Regions from separate parts of the Congregibacter litoralis KT71 genome, predicted to be linked through region 1. Evidence: predicted binding sites of a transcription regulator. Region 1 holds the regulator's gene; each other region holds the start of a gene.

Region 1 (5,550 bases):
AGCGCCGGCCGCATTGTGTACGAGAAGTCCCGCGAGTGGGTGCAACTGCGAGAAGCCGCGGTCATCGAGCAGGACGGCGCCGTGGTGAGCGGCGATTCCATCGACTACTTCATGGCCGAGCAGCGCGTCCGCGCCGACGCGGCCCCGGAAGATGCCAGTGGACGGGTGCAGGTCATTATCCCCGCCGCGGTCATCGAAGCGGAGACCCGCGACGGTGACGACAACTCTGGCGATAAAAAGGACAGCAACGATAAGAACAGCGAAGCACCGGCAAGCGAGCCCGGGCCGGGCGAGAGTGGGCAGAATCCCCGGGGAGGCGTCGATGGCGACCCTGACAGCCCGTAGTCTTGCAAAAGCCTACCGTGGCCGGGCCGTCGTCAAGGACGTGAGTATTGAGGTACAGAGCGCCCAGGTCGTGGGACTCCTGGGCCCCAATGGTGCGGGAAAAACCACCTGCTTCTACATGATCGTGGGCATCGTGGCCTCGGACGGCGGTGACATTCTGATTGACGATGAAAGTATTACCGCCCTGCCCATGCACGAGCGGGCCCGCCGCGGTATCGGTTACCTGCCTCAGGAAGCCTCCATCTTCCGCCGCATGAGCGTTGGCGACAATATCCTCTCTATTCTGGAAACCCGCAAAGACCTGAGCCGTGCGGAGCGCCGGACGCGCCGCGACGAGCTCCTTGAGGAGTTTCATGTCGGCCATCTCCGGGACAGCCTTGGTCAGGCACTTTCCGGCGGCGAACGCCGTCGCGTAGAGATTGCCCGGGCTCTGGCCATGGAGCCCAAGTTCATTCTCCTGGATGAACCCTTTGCCGGCGTGGACCCCATCTCTGTGGGCGACATCAAGAACATCATCCGCCACCTCCAGACCCGGGGCATCGGTGTTCTGATTACGGACCACAATGTGCGGGAAACACTGGATATCTGCGAAACCGCATTTATTGTGGGCGAGGGCCACATCATTGCCCAGGGCAGCCCTCAGGACGTTCTAGAAAACGCCAAGGTGCGCAAGACCTATCTCGGCGAGAATTTTCGCCTCTAGCTGCCCGGTGCGCTATGCCGCTGGGCGTTACCCATCCGGCTACCCTCCACTGCCCTCCACTGCCCTCCACTGCCCTCCACTGCCCTCCACTGCCCTCCACTGCCCTCAAGCAATCTGCACTATTCTTCCACCACGTTTCATTATTTTTCATTACCATAATGCAATAAGCGAGCCAAGGCGTTGCACGGACCTCGGTGCAGGCCTACACTCAGGTCTATTGGACAGCAATGCACTGTCTCACCGTGGGGATGCGCGCGGGCCCGAATCGGGTCAGAGCGCGCGTAAGAGCGCACCCAGATGGCACAAGACCATCGGTGCGTAGCGCAATAGGGCAGGACTGACGCGCTATGAAGCAGGGACTACATCTCAAGCTCGGTCACCAGCTGACGATGACACCGCAGTTGCAGCAGGCTATTCGGCTGTTGCAACTGAGCACCCTCGATTTACAGCAGGAAATCGAACAGGCGCTGCAGGAAAACCCCATGCTCGAGGTGGAAGAGGAGCAAGCCGATACCCCGGAAAAACCCGACCGCGAAGACTCCGGCAATCACGAAGGCCCCATGGACAACCCTGAACGGAGCGCCAACGTCGACGAAGCCTCCGCCGAGGGAGAATTCGAGGCGAACATGCCCGAAGACCTGCCCGTGGATACGCAGTGGGAGGACATCCTTCCCTCGAGCGCACCTCCCCCATCCGAAGGTGCCGGTGAGGACTTTGACTTCGACAGCCGCAACCGGGGCAGCGAGAGTCTGCAGGATCACTTGCGGTGGCAGCTCAATCTCACCCGCCTGTCCGACAGTGACCGCATCGTGGCCCTGGCCATCATCGATGCCACGGATGCCAACGGCAGGTTCAATAGCAGCGTCGAAGATCTTCTTGAACTTTTCCCGCCGGAACTTGAGATCGAAAAAGAGGAGGTCACCGCCGTCCTCCACGCCCTCCAGCAGTTTGAGCCCGTGGGAGTGTTCGCCCGGGACCTGCAGGAATGCCTGCAGTTGCAGCTCAAACAGCTCGATCCCCAGACACCCTGGCTGGATCAGGCAAAGATTTTGATCAACCGTCACATCAATCAACTGAGCAGCGGCGACTACGCACAGATCATGCGCCGTATGAAACTTTCGGAAGATGATCTTCGCGGCGTCCTGACTCTCGTGCGCTCCCTGGACCCTCTGCCCGGCAAGCAGTTTGGGGACGACGATACGGAGTACATCGTTCCCGATGTCTATGTCAGCCGCAAGGAGGGCCGCTGGGTGGTAGAGCTGAACCCCGACACCGCGCCGCGACTGCGGATCAACGACTACTACGCCGGCATGATCAAGCGCGCCGACAACAGCGCTGATAACAGCTACCTTCGGGACAATCTTCAGGAGGCCAAATGGTTTCTGAAAAGTCTCCAGAGTCGAAACGAAACCATGATGAAGGTGTCTACAGAAATAGTGAGGCGCCAGCGGAACTTCCTGGAGTACGGGGAAGAGGCCATGAAGCCCCTGGTATTGCACGACATCGCGGAGGCCGTGGAAATGCATGAATCGACCATATCCCGTGTAACGACGCGTAAATATATGCACACGCCGCGGGGCATCTTTGAACTCAAATACTTTTTTTCCAGTCATGTGGCCACCACCAGTGGTGGCGCCTGCTCCTCCACGGCCATTCGTGCTCTCATCCGAAAACTCGTGGCCGCGGAAAATCCCCGCAAACCGCTCTCCGACAGCAAGCTTGCGGAACTACTCGAGGGTCAGGGCATTCAGGTCGCCCGGCGGACCATCGCCAAGTACCGGGATAGCCTCACCATTCCACCGTCCAACGAGCGCAAGCGGCTTGTATAAACATGGCGGTAGCCCCTGCGCGCTGCGGCGTGACGCTCGCCAAGCCGTATAAAGATCGATTCAAGGAAAGATCCAACGACAGAAAGACAAGAACGTTGCAAAACACCCAGCGGAAAGAAAGAAAAAGGAGAAGCGCATGCAAATAGTAATCAGCGGACACCACGTCGAAGTCACCGATGCCCTGCGGGAGTACGTAGAAGCAAAGTTCGAACGTTTGCAGCGGCACTACAGTCAGATCAGCAAGTCCGAGGTGACACTCATCGTGGAGAAAATGGTACAGACAGCAGAGGCCACGGTGCATATCGCCGGCAAGGATCTGTTTGCCTCCGCTGACTCGGAAGATATGTATGCCGCCATTGATGCCCTTGTGGACAAGCTTGATCGACAGCTGATCAAGCACAAGGAAAAGAACCGACCCCACTAAACGCCAGGGAGCTTTTTGAATTACCCATGTCAGCAATCCCGACCATGAGCCCGGAAACACCCCACGCCGCCAACAGCGTCAGCGATCTGCTCACGCCGGCACGCAGCCTGTGCCGCATACCCGGGGGCAGCAAGAAGCACCTCTTTGACCTGGTTGCGGAGGTACTGGGGAGTGACCGGGATGAGTTCCACCCGGATGAGCTGGTCGCCGGCATGCTGGCACGGGAAAAACTGGGAAGCACCGCTCTGGGCAATGGCATCGCGATACCTCACTGCCGTCTCAGGGACTGTGAGACGCCCTGCGGCGTGCTCCTGACCCTGTCCAGCGGTGCGGACTTTGATGCGCCGGATGATGAAGATGTGGATCTTCTCTTTGCCCTGGTGGTACCCAGCGAGGCGACCCAGGAGCATTTAAACCTTCTCGCAGATCTGGCGCGGCTTTTCTCCCAGGCGGACTTCCGGGAGGCCCTTCGCCACTGCGGCAGCAACGAAGAGCTGTTTAACACGGCGACAAACTGGACCGCAGGCAGCGCCTAGTGGACCTGATCATCATCAGTGGTCGTTCGGGATCCGGGAAGAGTACCGCCCTGCACCAGCTGGAGGACGAGGGTTTTTACGCCATCGACAACCTCCCCGCTTCCCTCCTCCCCGCCCTTGTGCGGGAGACGGGACCGGGCCTCCCGGAACAGTTTCGGGGCATTGCCGTGTGCATTGACGCGCGCAACGCTTTTCGTGACCTTCAGGGCTTTAATGCTGCCCTGGCCTCCCTGCCGGAGTCGGTGCAGCCGCGGATTCTTTATCTGGACGCCGATGAAGCCACCCTGATCAAGCGTTTCAGCGAGACCCGGCGACGCCACCCCCTGACCAACCAGAAACTACCGTTGGCCGAGGCCATACGCTATGAAAGTGAACTTCTGGAACCTTTGGCCGCGCAGGCAACCCTCACCCTCGATACCCGGACCATGACCATCTATGAGCTTCGGGATGCCATCCGCCAGAGACTGGTGGGCTCCGAAGCAGAGGAGATGGCCATCCTCTTTCAGTCCTTTGGTTTCAAGCGGGGCGTACCCGGCGATGCGGACCTGATTTTTGATCTACGACTGCTTCCAAACCCTCACTGGTCAACCGAGCTGCGCCGGAAAACCGGCGAAGATCCTGACGTTGTCGCCTACCTTGAGGACCACGATATTACCGGGCAGCTGTTTCAGGATATTGCGGGTTTTATCGAACGCTGGGTGCCCGCCTACCAGAAGAGCAGTCGCAGCTACCTCACCGTCGCTCTGGGCTGCACAGGCGGCCAGCATCGCTCGGTGTATATGGCCAGGCGCCTTTATAACCATTTTCAGGGCCAACTCGCGCAACTTCAGCTTCGCCATCGGGAGCTCCAGTAGGCAGCGCCATGATCGAGAGCGAGCTCAATATCATCAATAAGCTGGGGCTTCACGCCCGCGCCGCTGCCAAATTTGTCAGCTGTGCCAGCCGCTTTGGAAGCAGGATTCAGGTCGGTAAGGGTGGAGAGTGGGTGGACGGCAAGAGCATCATGTCCGTGATGATGCTGGCCGCGGGCCAGGGCAGCACCCTGGCCCTCCGCGTCGATGGTGACGATGAGGCCGCGGCCACGGAGGCGATACATGCCCTTGTGAACGACTACTTCGGCGAAGGCGAATGAACACCCTGCAGGAAGATCAGAAGCGCTCCCGGGATAGCGTTTCCCGGGCTTTGGAGAGCGGCACCCTGGCCGATGTTCGCCGGCTCATTCGAGTCATGGAACCCGGCGAGGTCGCCCATATCCTCGAATCCTCACCGCCGCGGTACCGCCATGTGCTCTGGCAGCTGCTGGAGGGTTCCCAGGAAGCCGAGGTGCTCAACGAGCTGGGAGAAGAGCTCAAACTCGATTTTCTCCAGAGCATGGGACCGGATCAGGTCGCCCAGATAACGGAAGAGCTGGACGACGACGACGTCGCGGATATTCTGCAGCAGCTCCCCGAGGCCTTCACCCAGCAGGTGCTGGATGAGATGGATGAGCAGGACCGCTCCCGTCTCGAGCGGGTGATGGTTTACGACGAGGACACCGCCGGTGGCCTCATGAACACCGACACCATTTCCATTCGCGCGGATGTGACCCTTGACGTGGTCCTGCGTTTTCTCCGGCGCCACGAAGAAATACCGGAGATGACGGATACGCTCATCGTGGTCAGTCGCGACGATCATTACATCGGACTCCTGCCCGTGCGCACGCTCCTGGTATCC
Region 2 (5,550 bases), 850 kb from region 1:
AAGAGCGAAAACAGCGAGGCGCTGAGTCCCGCGTGAACGCCGTCGTCTGGCTCAAGCGGGATCTGCGCCTGCAGGATCACGCGGCCCTGGAGGCCGCCCTTGGCAGTGGGTTGCCCGTGGTGCTTCTCTACTGCTTTGAGCCGGAACTCCTCAAGGACCCCCACTACGATGAGCGCCACTGGCGATTTGTCTGGGAATCTCTCCGCGATATGCATCGACGCCTGGAGGCACACCCCAGGTCACTGCGGGTTCTCCATGGCGATCCCCGGGAGATTTTTCGGGTGCTGGCGGACGAGGAGCAGCTGCACAGCGTTTACTCCTATGAAGAGACCGGCCTGGAAAAAACCTTTGCCCGGGATCGCGAGCTTGCCGCCCTGTTTCAGGAGCGCAGCATCCCCTGGAAGGAGTTTCCCAGTAATGGTGTGCAGCGGGGTCGCAAAAACCGCAAAGGCTGGAACCGGAAGTGGACGGCGCAGATGTCCGCGCCCTGTCACGATGTGGACCACCGCCTGATCCGCGGAAGTTTTGCGTGCGAGGAGCGCCTCGCCGCTTTCCATCTTCGCGATCTGCCCGGCAGCTGGCGTAGCCCGGACAACCAGTTCCAGTCCGGCGGAGAGAGTGAAGCCTGGCAAACCCTGAACGATTTTCTTGAGAGACGCTCCCCCGCCTATGCCCGGAACATCTCCAAACCCTTGGCGAGTCGCAGCAGCTGTTCCCGCTTATCGCCCTTCCTGGCCTGGGGAAATCTCAGCATCCGGCAGGTCTATCAGGCCCTGCGCGCAGCACAAAAAGAACGGGGATCCAGCCGCGCGCTCCAGGCCTTTGAATCGCGACTCCACTGGCACTGCCACTTTATTCAGAAGTTTGAAATGGAATGCCGCATGGAGCACGAAGACATCAACCGCGGCTACCTCCATCATCCCCGTTCCCGCGACGATGCCCTGGCACGGGCCTGGGCCGAGGGAAACACGGGATATCCCCTCATCGATGCGAGCATGCGCTGTCTCGCCGCCACGGGCTACATCAACTTTCGTTCCCGGGCGATGTTAGTGAGTTTTCTGACCCATCATCTATGGCAGGACTGGCGCGTGGGGGCGGCCCATCTGGCATCGCTGTTTTTAGACTTTGAGCCGGGTATCCACTTTGCGCAGTTACAGATGCAGGCGGGCGTAACAGGCATCAACACCATCCGCATCTATAACCCCGTCAAACAATCCGAGGAGCACGATCCCGACGGTGCATTCATTCGCCAATGGGTACCCGAGCTGGCCGAGGTGCCAACTCCCATGATTCACCGTCCCTGGGATCTGAGTCCCATGGAGCAGCTGATTTATGGCCTGGACAGCAAACCCTACGCCCCACCTGTCGTCGATGTCAGGGAGACCTATCGCAGCGCCCGGGATCGGCTCTGGGCTTTAAAGGACGACCCCGTGGTAAAACGGGAAAAGGCGCGCATTCTGACGCGCCATATCGAAAAACGCTACGTGGGGGCTACATAGTTACCAGCACGGCAACGGCCGCTGCCGCCATCCCAAGCACCAGGGCAGCGCCGTAACTGATCATCAGGAAAAGCGATTTCCCCAGGGCACCGGGCCAGGAGCTTGCATAGCTTCGGCGCAGCGCCAGGGGCAGATAGATGAGCAGGGGAAGAGCGACGATTCCATCCACGTACATGGCGATCTGCTCCAGGACCATGGACGCCAGGTACAGGAGATACACAAAGGTGTGGTAGTGCAGGGCAAACACCAGGTGCTGCAAATAGTGGAAGGACGAGAACAGATAGGCCAGCTTGAGGAGGAGCGCAAACACCGGCAGCATGAGAAACATGACCTGGGGCAGATACTCCAACAGCTCACGGACATAGCCGCCGGGATCATCCCGCACCAGGGGCGCCTTGGCATCGATACGCGCCTGCAGTGCCTCCGTCAGGGAAGATGGCGCCTCGGCGGCTTCGGATTGCGCCGACTCAGACTCTTCCGCGGTGGCCTCATCCTCGGAATCCAGGGATATGGACACCTCGACGGCGTCATCTGAGGCATCCCCAAAGTCCACGACATAGTCCGTCATAAGAGAAAGCGTCAGGAAAAGCACAAAGGAAACGATGAGATACAGGCGAAAGGGCGGCATGTAGCGCACCCGTCGTCCTGCATTGAACTCCGCGCTGAGAAAGCCCGGTCGAAACAACAAAGAAACCAGGGTCCGCCAGACCCGCGAATCCCAGGTGAACACATCACCCAGAATATCCGTGACCGCCTCCTGGAAATGCAGGTCACCGCGACCCTCCCGTTGACCACAGTTGTGACAGTAAAGGCCATCCAGCGGGGTATCACAATTGCGGCAGCGGGTAGTCCCTTCCTCCACGCGTATCGGCTCCGAAAGGCTGTTTATTCACGCCAGTCTAGCAGTGGAGAAGTTGCACCGGTCAATAAGCGCCCCGCGCAAGCAATACGGCCGGTACCGTGGCGACGAGCAAACGTATATCCAGCCACAGGGAACGCTCATAGATATAGCGGATATCCAGCTGAACCTGCTGCTCGAAGGGAATGTCGCTGCGGCCACTGACCTGCCAGATGCAGGTAATACCGGGCTTCACGGACAACCGTAGACGATCCATCGCCGTGTACTGTGCCACCTCAGCCGGGACCGGGGGTCTTGGTCCCACGAGGGACATCTCACCCACCCATACGTTCCAGAGCTGGGGAAGCTCATCAATAGATGCCTTTCGAATGAAACGACCGATACGGGTGATGCGCGGGTCGCGCTTCATCTTGAAGGTGGTGCCGCCCTCCATCTCGTTTTGTCGCTGAAGCTCGGCTTTCCGTGCCTCTGCGTCGGTATACATGGAGCGAAACTTCCAGCACTTGAAGGGCCGCCCGCGACGGCCAATCCGCGTTTGGGAAAACAGCACGGGGCCGGGGGACTCGCACTTCACAGCTATCGCGGTGGCGATCAACAAAGGCGCGAGGATAAGCAGTGCACTGGTGCTGACAATGAGGTCAATACCGCGCTTGAGAGCGGCATAGACGCCGTCGTGGGCATCGCGAAGCCAGCCAGTATAGCTACTCGCTAAGAGTTGTGTGCCGGCGGTGATCGCATCGCCGGGGCGGGTCATGAGGATGGACATTAGTGTTGCTCCAAAAATTGTGTATTGCGCTACACACTCCCTGGAGCAACCGGCGTGCCATCGCCGAATAAATTCTTAACTCATTGATTTTTAACACTTTTATATGCGCTTAAAGAAAGATGGCGCGGCTATCGCCCGGACCCCTCGCAATAAAGCTCGCATTTTGCAATACATATTAAGACTTTTCTTTAGCGATAGCTACCGCAGTACGCCAGGCAGTGCGACCAACTACCCCTTAAACCATTGATTTTTATAGGTATTACAAGAATCCCTGAAAGCTGGCACGCACCCTGCTACTCCTATGGAATCGAGCAATAGCCGCAATATCAATCGACAGCGATGCCACACATGAACAGGGACAAGCACACTATGCAGAAACACGCGCACCACCCGGAGGAGCTGAGCATGATCACCTGCTCCTACGCACCGGACTTTAATCGCTGTGAGCGCCTTTGCCGATCGGTGGATCGATGGGTCAGCGGCGACATCACGCACTGGCTGGTGGTACCCGCCCGCGATTTAAGCCGGTTCCGCAAGCTGTCAAACGGACGACGAAACATCGTCGCCGTCGAGGACATTGTACCGGGCAGTTTTAAGCAGCTCCCGCGCAGCCATCGCTGGTGGCTGGACCGCCGCGCCTGGCCGGTCCGCGGCTGGGTGATGCAGCAGGTCACGAAGCTCTCGGCAAACGCCGTCACTAGCGCCGAATTCATTATCTTTGCCGATTCCGACCTGCAGTTTGTGAGGCCTTTTTCCCGCGATCATGTCGTCGACCATGACCAGCTGAGACTGCATCGCATCGCCGGCGCCAAGAACAGCGGCGAACACCTCTCATGGCACCACAAGGCCGCCGATCTCCTTGGTACGCGAAGACAGTACTTTGGCCACGATTACATCGGACAGCTGATTACCTGGCGACGAAGTCATCTTGAAGGCCTGCAAAAACACCTTGAAGACACGCACAGCCGCCCCTGGTACCAGGGTGTGGCCCGGGCGCTCAAAGTGTCGGAATACATTTTGTATGGCGCCTATATCGACGCCGTCGTGGGCATCGATAACAGCGGCCATTTTTCCTGTGATGAGGACCTGGCCCATTGCTGCTGGTTCCGCGAGGAAGCCGACGCTCTGGCAGGGGGCAGCTACCCCCTCAGCGCCGGCGCCGTCGCCGTGTTACTTCAATCCAATCTCGGACTCAGCGATCAGGATGAGCAGCGCATTGTGCGCGACCTGACCGCCTCAAGCCTAAGCCCCGTGGAGGGACTCGCACTATGAAAAAACTATTGTTTATCACCCCCGAACTGCCCTACCCACCCCAAAGCGGGGGCAAGGTAAAAAGTCTGAAACTACTGGAGGCCCTGGGCGAACGCTACGAGGTCACCCTCGTATCACCTCTCAAGCTCGACGATGCGGATTATCGACACGAGTTTGAAGCGCGCTCCCCCTGCGTTGAACACATTCATCGACGCATCGATGTGCCCCGCTCGGCAAAAGGCCTCCTCGGCAGCTACCTGGCGGGCAAACCCCTGAACGTGCATCGCAGCTACGATGCGGCCATCGCCCAACAGGTCCGTCGCCTCGCCCCATCCCATGACATCATTTTTCTCGATCACTACGAGGTGAGCGCCTACCTCCCGGACAACTACAAAGGTCTGGTCGTGTATCACGCCCACAATGCCTACCATCAGATCTGGGATCGCTACGCGCGCCTTCCGGGCAACATCGCCCTGAGGGCCGCCGCTTTTATTGAGGCCGGCCGTGTCCGCCGCGCCGAGCACCGGATCGCGAAACGCGCAGACCTGATTTTTGCCGCGCCCAATGACGCCGAACTCCTCCTGGACAGTGGTATCGATGGCGAAAAGATCGCTCACACCTATCATCTGGGTGATGACGGCCAGCTCACCCTGCCGGCGCTGAATTTTTCAGCCAGCAAAAAGAAGCTCATGTACGTCGGACTCCTGGGCTGGGAAGCCAATGTGGTCGGTCTGCTCTGGTTTATCGAGAATGTGTGGCCACGACTCCTACAGGAGCACCCGGATCTGACTTTCGATATCGTGGGCAAGAACCCCGATCAGCGGCTGATAACCCTGGCTGCGATCTATCCGGGTATCCAACTGCGGGGCTTTGTGGCGGATCTTCAGGAGGTCTACCGGGACGCCCGTGTGTCCGTCGCGCCTCTTCTTTTCGGCAGCGGCATGAAGGTAAAAGTCCTCGACGCCATGGCCCGGGGCATGCCCACGGTGACGACACCCGTGGGAGCCGAGGGCGTGGACTACATCAACAATCGCCACCTTTGCGTTGCCCACAATGCCGAAGACATGGCCCTGGCAACACTGCAGCTGCTGAAGGACGAGGCCCTCTGGACCCGTATGCGCGATGAATCCCGCCAGCTGATCAGGGAACGGTACACCTGGCGGCAGCTGTTTTCG
Region 3 (5,550 bases), 2.1 Mb from region 1:
TGCAATATGCAGCTGTAGTTGGCGGTTTTTGACGCGCAGGGCGTTCACGGACGATTGGTCGGTGCGCCAGGTTGCGGTTCCCGTATCGTTGGGAATGCCTGGATACTCGAGTACCGTTGCCGGAGGGGGGGCAGGCGCTTTGCCGCCCAGCTTGATCTCAGATTGGCTCCAGGCCAGATAGCTGAACGCGGCACTGCCAACGAGGAGCAACACCGTGGCCAGGTGCTGCCACATGCGCCGGTGACTCTGACTTGTGGACCTGAGGGTTGCCGGGCTCTCGGTAGCCTCATCCAGAAATCCGTCTTGTCGCTGCTGCGGTGTGTCCGCGAGGGGCGCGAGGTTGGCGGCCTCGATCAGCGCATCGCTCAGCCATAGATTGCTCACACGTTGCTGCATATCGCTCCGCGTCCATTGGCCTTGGCGTGATAAAGATGGGTGTCGGCGCGTTGGAGCAGGGTACTTTCTGTGTCTCCTGCATGGTAACTGGCAATACCAATGCTGACGTCAGGGCGCAGTCCTTCGCCGTGTTCTCCAAGGCCGAAATCCTCACTGCTGATGCGCTTGAGATTCGCGCGGATTTGTTTGGCGGCTTCTCTTGCCCCCGGGAGATCCGTGTGGGGCAGCAGGATAGTGAACTCATCGCCGCCGTAGCGAAACAGCAGGTCCGAGCCTCGCGTGCTTCTCTTGAACACATTCGCAATGGTTCGCAGTACGTGGTCGCCGCCGAGGTGTCCCAGTCTGTCGTTGATTTTCTTGAAATGATCGACGTCGATCATCATCAGGGCCAAGGGGCTGTTGTGGCGCCGCGTGCGCGAAAGCTCGCGCTCGATCCACTTGTGCAACGACAGGCGATTACCCAGGCCCGTCAGGGAATCCTGGTTCACCATGGACTCCAAGGTCTGATACTCGATGGCTGCACGGAGGCAGCGCGCCACGGTGCCCAGGGCCTGTTCGATACTCAGCAGCTCGCTCTCGCTGAAGCGCTCGCGGCGGCAGAGCGAGACGCGGCCCAGCTCCATGCTGTCTAGGGTGAGGGTGTAGTTGGCGCTGTGGTGGCGGCGAGTCCCGAAGCGAAGCTCGGCACCATCGCCGACGGCCTCATAGGTCATGCCATCTGCAAGCCCCAGATCTGAACACCAGCTAAAGAACATAGACGCAATGGTGTCGACATTGTTGCTGCCAATGAGGCGCTGCATTAACAGCAGTTGCTGTTCTGCACCGTCACTCCAGCGGCCCGGGAGGTTGGCGAGGGCTTCACCCGTAGGCAGCGCCGTCGCGGTGTGCCCCGGTGAGCGTGTCTCAGGGTCGAGCTTGCTGTGCAGGGGGATGACTTTTTTCATTGCCTTGGCCTCATCGCCGTCTTCGGGAGCGGTCGTTATCTGCGTCAAGGTCTACAATGCAAAGCTTGTGCCAGTTATTTTTTTAGAAATTAGGCTATTTTGCCTGTTCTTTTGAGGATTTTTGCCGGATTTATGGCAAGGCCAAGATAGGCGACAGGAAAATGACAGTCAGACGGCATCGTATCGCCGCCCCTTGGCCGCCGTCGTCAAAAAATTGCCGGCTATGGTTTTGAGCGAAGTGCTGGCTGAATTGCCAGCTGTATTGCTGGCCGTGTTGCTGGTGAGGGGGGGAATCAGGCTTTTCCGAGAGTGCGGCTGTCGCTCTGGTGTTCCCGGGAGCCGCTGAGGGAGTAGAGGTCCGGTCCGCCATCCTCACGACGCAGTACATCCAGGGCGCCACGGGTACGGTCCTGCAGACGCAGTATTAATCCGCCATTGCGCCTATTGTTTTCCTGGCATTCGGCGGCCAGGGCCGCGAGGGTATCTTGAAGTTCAGCATCCTGGGGGCTGCCGCCGCAGTGCTCCACAAGTTCTGCCAGAGAGCTGTCGGCGCCCAATCCGAGGCCGTGCATCCAGCTCAATCGTTGTTCCTGCTGCTCGCGATGTGCAGTCACTGCCAGGTTTTTTTGCGCGGTTGCGCTCTCGAGGGCGTCAACACTGTTGTCCACCAGTGCCTGATATTCGGCGTCAAGAGCCGCTTCAAGGCTGCGAAGGGTGCGAAGCTCTGCGGTGAGCAGAGGGGTGAGCTGGGTAGAGCCGGCGCTCATGAGGGGGCAGATCTCCGTTTAACCGAGCTCGACTTCACTCTTTAAGAGGCTGTCCACGATGCGCTCCGGATCGACGGAGTAGCTACCATTACTGATTGCTTCGCGAATGCTGTCGACGCGCGCCTGATCGACGCCGGGCAGGGCTTTCAGCTGGTTTTCCAGCGATAAAAGCTCTGTTGCTGTTCCCGTAATGGAAACAGATTCCCCATCGCTGACCGATGCAGCATCCTTTGCAGAGCCCGGCGCAGGGCGGCTATTCGTCACGGCATCAGCGCCGCGTCGGTTCACTGGATCGCTGTCGCTGCGCGTTGGGCGGACATTGATGTTGTTGTCTACCGGATTCATGGGTCTCCGTCCTGTTTCGCCGCACCCATCATGACTGCGGCGAAGGCGTTGAGTGATTCACCGTTGTTAGCGGTCAATCCCTGAAAAAGTTTAGCACAAACCACCTTTTTAGCGGCTGGGGTCGTCCGGACCTGGCTTGCCCCCAAAGCAGTTGATCGCTCAGGGTATGCGAATGCTGCCGTCAGGCAGAATCAATCCTTCGACGCGACGACCGGAGGTGAGGTTAGTTACTAACAAGCGATCACCCTGAGCGCCGCTGCCCATCGCCTTTCCCTGCATACGCACCTCTACGCCCCCACCGCCGGCGATGAGCGTCACCATCTGCCCCCGGGAGACCAGTTCCGGGAGGTCGACATGCCCGTGACGCAGGGTGGAACCCGCCGGTAAAGGGCGCTTGAGTTCCATGCCCTCGGCGGCCGCGGGCTCCAGGATCACATCCGCCACCTGGGCAGTGACGCGCCGGGTGACAATTTCCAGGTCGTCAGCGCCGAGAATGCTGCCCCGGGGCAGCGCTTTTTTGAGAACGGGGAGGTCCAGGGACGCGCTCACTTCTGCGCGAAGATACAGGGTCCAGGGCACGCTGCCGCTGCACCGCACTCCATAGCTCACGGGACCCAGAACTCTGCCGTTGTGAGGCCTAACAATTTCCAGCTCGCGATCACACAGCGCCGGACGAAGTCTCTGATCCAGAGGGCGCACCCGGACTTCCACGCGCTCCAGGCCCTGGTCAGTCGCCGCCTGAAGCGCGGCAAACTCCACCATGTTCAGAATATCCCCGTGGGGCTGGGTGGCTGCTGAAACGTTTGCGGCACTGCTCACACAAGCCCAGCCCAGCAGTACTGCAATAAGCGATTTCACGGCCGAACCCGGCGCCTGACGCTGCGAGAGGGTTTTGGGGGTGACTGGGCGATGTGTCATTTCTCTGACGTTTCCTGCAGGTAGAACGGCTGTACCGGTGTAGCAGCAGGTTTCGTGCCAGAGCCGGGCGGAAAGAGAAGGCAATGACTGCCGGCGCTGGAACAGGGCGGCAAAGCTTGCCGCAACGGCGGCTGATTGCCGCCCAGGGCGTGCTGGAGGGGTGTATAACTTGCTGTTTTTATTGAGTATTTGTTATTGGCATGACAATTGAATAGCAACAGGGAGTATCAGCACAGCAAGATGGACCATAAAGCTATGGCAGGACTAGACAGCGCATTAGGTGTTTCGCCCCAGGTATTGGCGTTGCGTGCGCAAAAAACCGAGCTGCTTTCGGCGAATATCGCCAATTCAGACACCCCGGGCTACAAGGCCCGGGATATCGATTTCCGGGCAGCCATGCAGAGCGCCATGGGAGCGCAGGATGGCATGACGCGTACTCACGCTGCCCATCTGAACGCTTCGGGCACGCCGGGAAGCACTGAACCGATGTACCGCATTCCCACGCAGCCCTCCCTCGACGGCAATACTGTGGAATCCCAACGCGAGCACGCCGAGTTCATGGACAACGCCATGCGCTACCAGGCCAGCTTGAATCTTCTCGATGGGCGCATCAACAGCTTGCGCACTGCCATCCGCGGACAGGTCTAAAAGGAGCTTGAGCTATGAGTCTATTTGATGCCATCAGCGTTGCAGCCACTTCTCTGGACGCCCAGAGCACCCGACTGAACACCATCTCCAGCAACCTGGCCAACGCGAACGCAGTGAGTAGCAGTGCGGAGGAAACCTACCGCGCACAGTACCCCGTGTTCGAAACGATGCTCAATGAGCTCAGCAGTGCGAATGGCATGGATGCCGTGGCGGGTGTTCGCGTGTCGGGTATCACCCAGTCGGATCTACCCGCGGTTAAAGAATATGTTCCGACGCACCCCATGGCCGACGACGAGGGCTTCATCTACCGCCCTGCCATTAATAGCGTGGAGGAGATGGCCAACATGATGGAAGCATCGCGTTCCTATCAGGACAGCATCGAAGCGATGAATACCGCTAAACAATTGATTCTTCGTACGCTGACCCTTGGACGATAAATAGTTTTGGAGTATTGAGATCATGGATTCACTCTCATCAATCAATGAGTTATTTCCGCCTTCAACACCTTTAGGAAACGAGGCGGCGAACTCCATTGACGAAATGGACGCCGAGGATTTCCTCGCGCTGATGGTTGCCGAACTTGAAAACCAGGATCCCACCAATCCCAACAGTAACAGCGACATGATGGGGCAGCTGGCTCAGTTCGGCACGGTATCGGGTATTGATGAGCTGAACGCGAGTTTCGGAGGTTTGAGTAGTGCGCTGACAGGGGGGCAGGCCCTCCAAGCTGCTTCTTTAGTGGGGCGCAGCGTGATGACCGATAGCAATCTGGGCCAGCTCACGGGAGCCGCCAACGCTCAGGGTGAAGTGGAGTATTCCCTGGATGCCACCGTGGACTTCGGGGACAGCACCGCCGGCGGTAACTTTTATGTGCAGGATCTTTCGGGGCGTCTGGTTTATAGCGCCGCCCTTCCTGCCTCTGCCGGTGGACAACTGCCGGTGCGCTGGGATGGCCGAAACGCTCAGGGTGAGCTGCTGCCCCCGGGCAGCTATCGCGTATCCGCCGAAGCGGTCATCGGGGGGCAAAATACTGCCGCCTCTGTTTACGCACATCAGCGCGTTGATTCCGTTGCCGTTGACGGTGCCCAGGGCGCAGTGACGCTCAACCTGGCCAACGGCAGCAAGGTAAGTCTCGAACAGGTAAAACAATTTTTATAGCAAAACCACTCTTGAAGGAGAGTCAGTATGGCGTTTAGTACAGCAATCTCAGGCATCAACGCGGCAACCGCTGACCTTGGTGTCGTCAGTAACAACATCGCTAACGCATCCACGACGGGTTTTAAGGCCTCCCGTGCAGAGTTTGCCGACGTGTACGCGACCAGTCTTCTCGGAGCGGGCTCCAATGCCATCGGTAAGGGCGTGTCGCTCGCCGGTGTCACCCAGGAGTTTGGTCAGGGCAATATCACCTTTACCAATAATTCTCTGGATCTTGCGATCAATGGCAACGGCTTCTTCCAACTCAGTGTTGAAGGTGCTGTTGAGTACACAAGGGCGGGTAATTTTCAGGTAGACCGGGAGGGGTTTCTAGTCTC

The links. Region 1 encodes sigma-54, which starts transcription at its own class of promoters, with help from an activator protein. Its sites were predicted from a motif close to TGGCACANNNNTTGCNNT; they were not measured.
Region 2: KT71_RS18900 (sugar transferase) is a predicted target of sigma-54. The motif match lies at 3,167-3,184, and genes of this name have one in related genera.
Region 3: flgA (flagellar basal body P-ring formation chaperone FlgA) is a predicted target of sigma-54. The motif match lies at 3,413-3,430, and genes of this name have one in related genera.

The regions. Positions count from the first base shown of each region.
Region 1 covers NZ_CM002299.1:3,331,302-3,336,851, forward strand. The annotation lists gene lptA (lipopolysaccharide transport periplasmic protein LptA) at 1-345, shown strand, start outside; gene lptB (LPS export ABC transporter ATP-binding protein) at 323-1,048, shown strand; gene KT71_RS15195 (RNA polymerase factor sigma-54) at 1,396-2,877, shown strand; gene hpf (ribosome hibernation-promoting factor, HPF/YfiA family) at 3,014-3,301, shown strand; gene KT71_RS15205 (PTS sugar transporter subunit IIA) at 3,328-3,837, shown strand; gene rapZ (RNase adapter RapZ) at 3,837-4,691, shown strand; gene KT71_RS15215 (HPr family phosphocarrier protein) at 4,700-4,969, shown strand; gene mgtE (magnesium transporter) at 4,966-5,550, shown strand, end outside.
Region 2 covers NZ_CM002299.1:4,179,533-4,185,082, forward strand. The annotation lists gene KT71_RS18885 (GIY-YIG nuclease family protein) at 1-36, shown strand, start outside; gene KT71_RS18890 (FAD-binding domain-containing protein) at 33-1,499, shown strand; gene KT71_RS18895 (DUF3667 domain-containing protein) at 1,492-2,361, opposite strand; gene KT71_RS18900 (sugar transferase) at 2,423-3,124, opposite strand; gene KT71_RS18905 (DUF6492 family protein) at 3,494-4,396, shown strand; gene KT71_RS18910 (glycosyltransferase) at 4,393-5,550, shown strand, end outside.
Region 3 covers NZ_CM002299.1:1,061,474-1,067,023, forward strand. The annotation lists gene KT71_RS04940 (hypothetical protein) at 1-396, opposite strand, end outside; gene KT71_RS04945 (GGDEF domain-containing protein) at 381-1,388, opposite strand; gene KT71_RS04950 (flagella synthesis protein FlgN) at 1,634-2,107, opposite strand; gene flgM (flagellar biosynthesis anti-sigma factor FlgM) at 2,126-2,452, opposite strand; gene flgA (flagellar basal body P-ring formation chaperone FlgA) at 2,612-3,370, opposite strand; gene flgB (flagellar basal body rod protein FlgB) at 3,626-4,018, shown strand; gene flgC (flagellar basal body rod protein FlgC) at 4,033-4,455, shown strand; gene KT71_RS04975 (flagellar hook assembly protein FlgD) at 4,478-5,176, shown strand; gene flgE (flagellar hook protein FlgE) at 5,204-5,550, shown strand, end outside.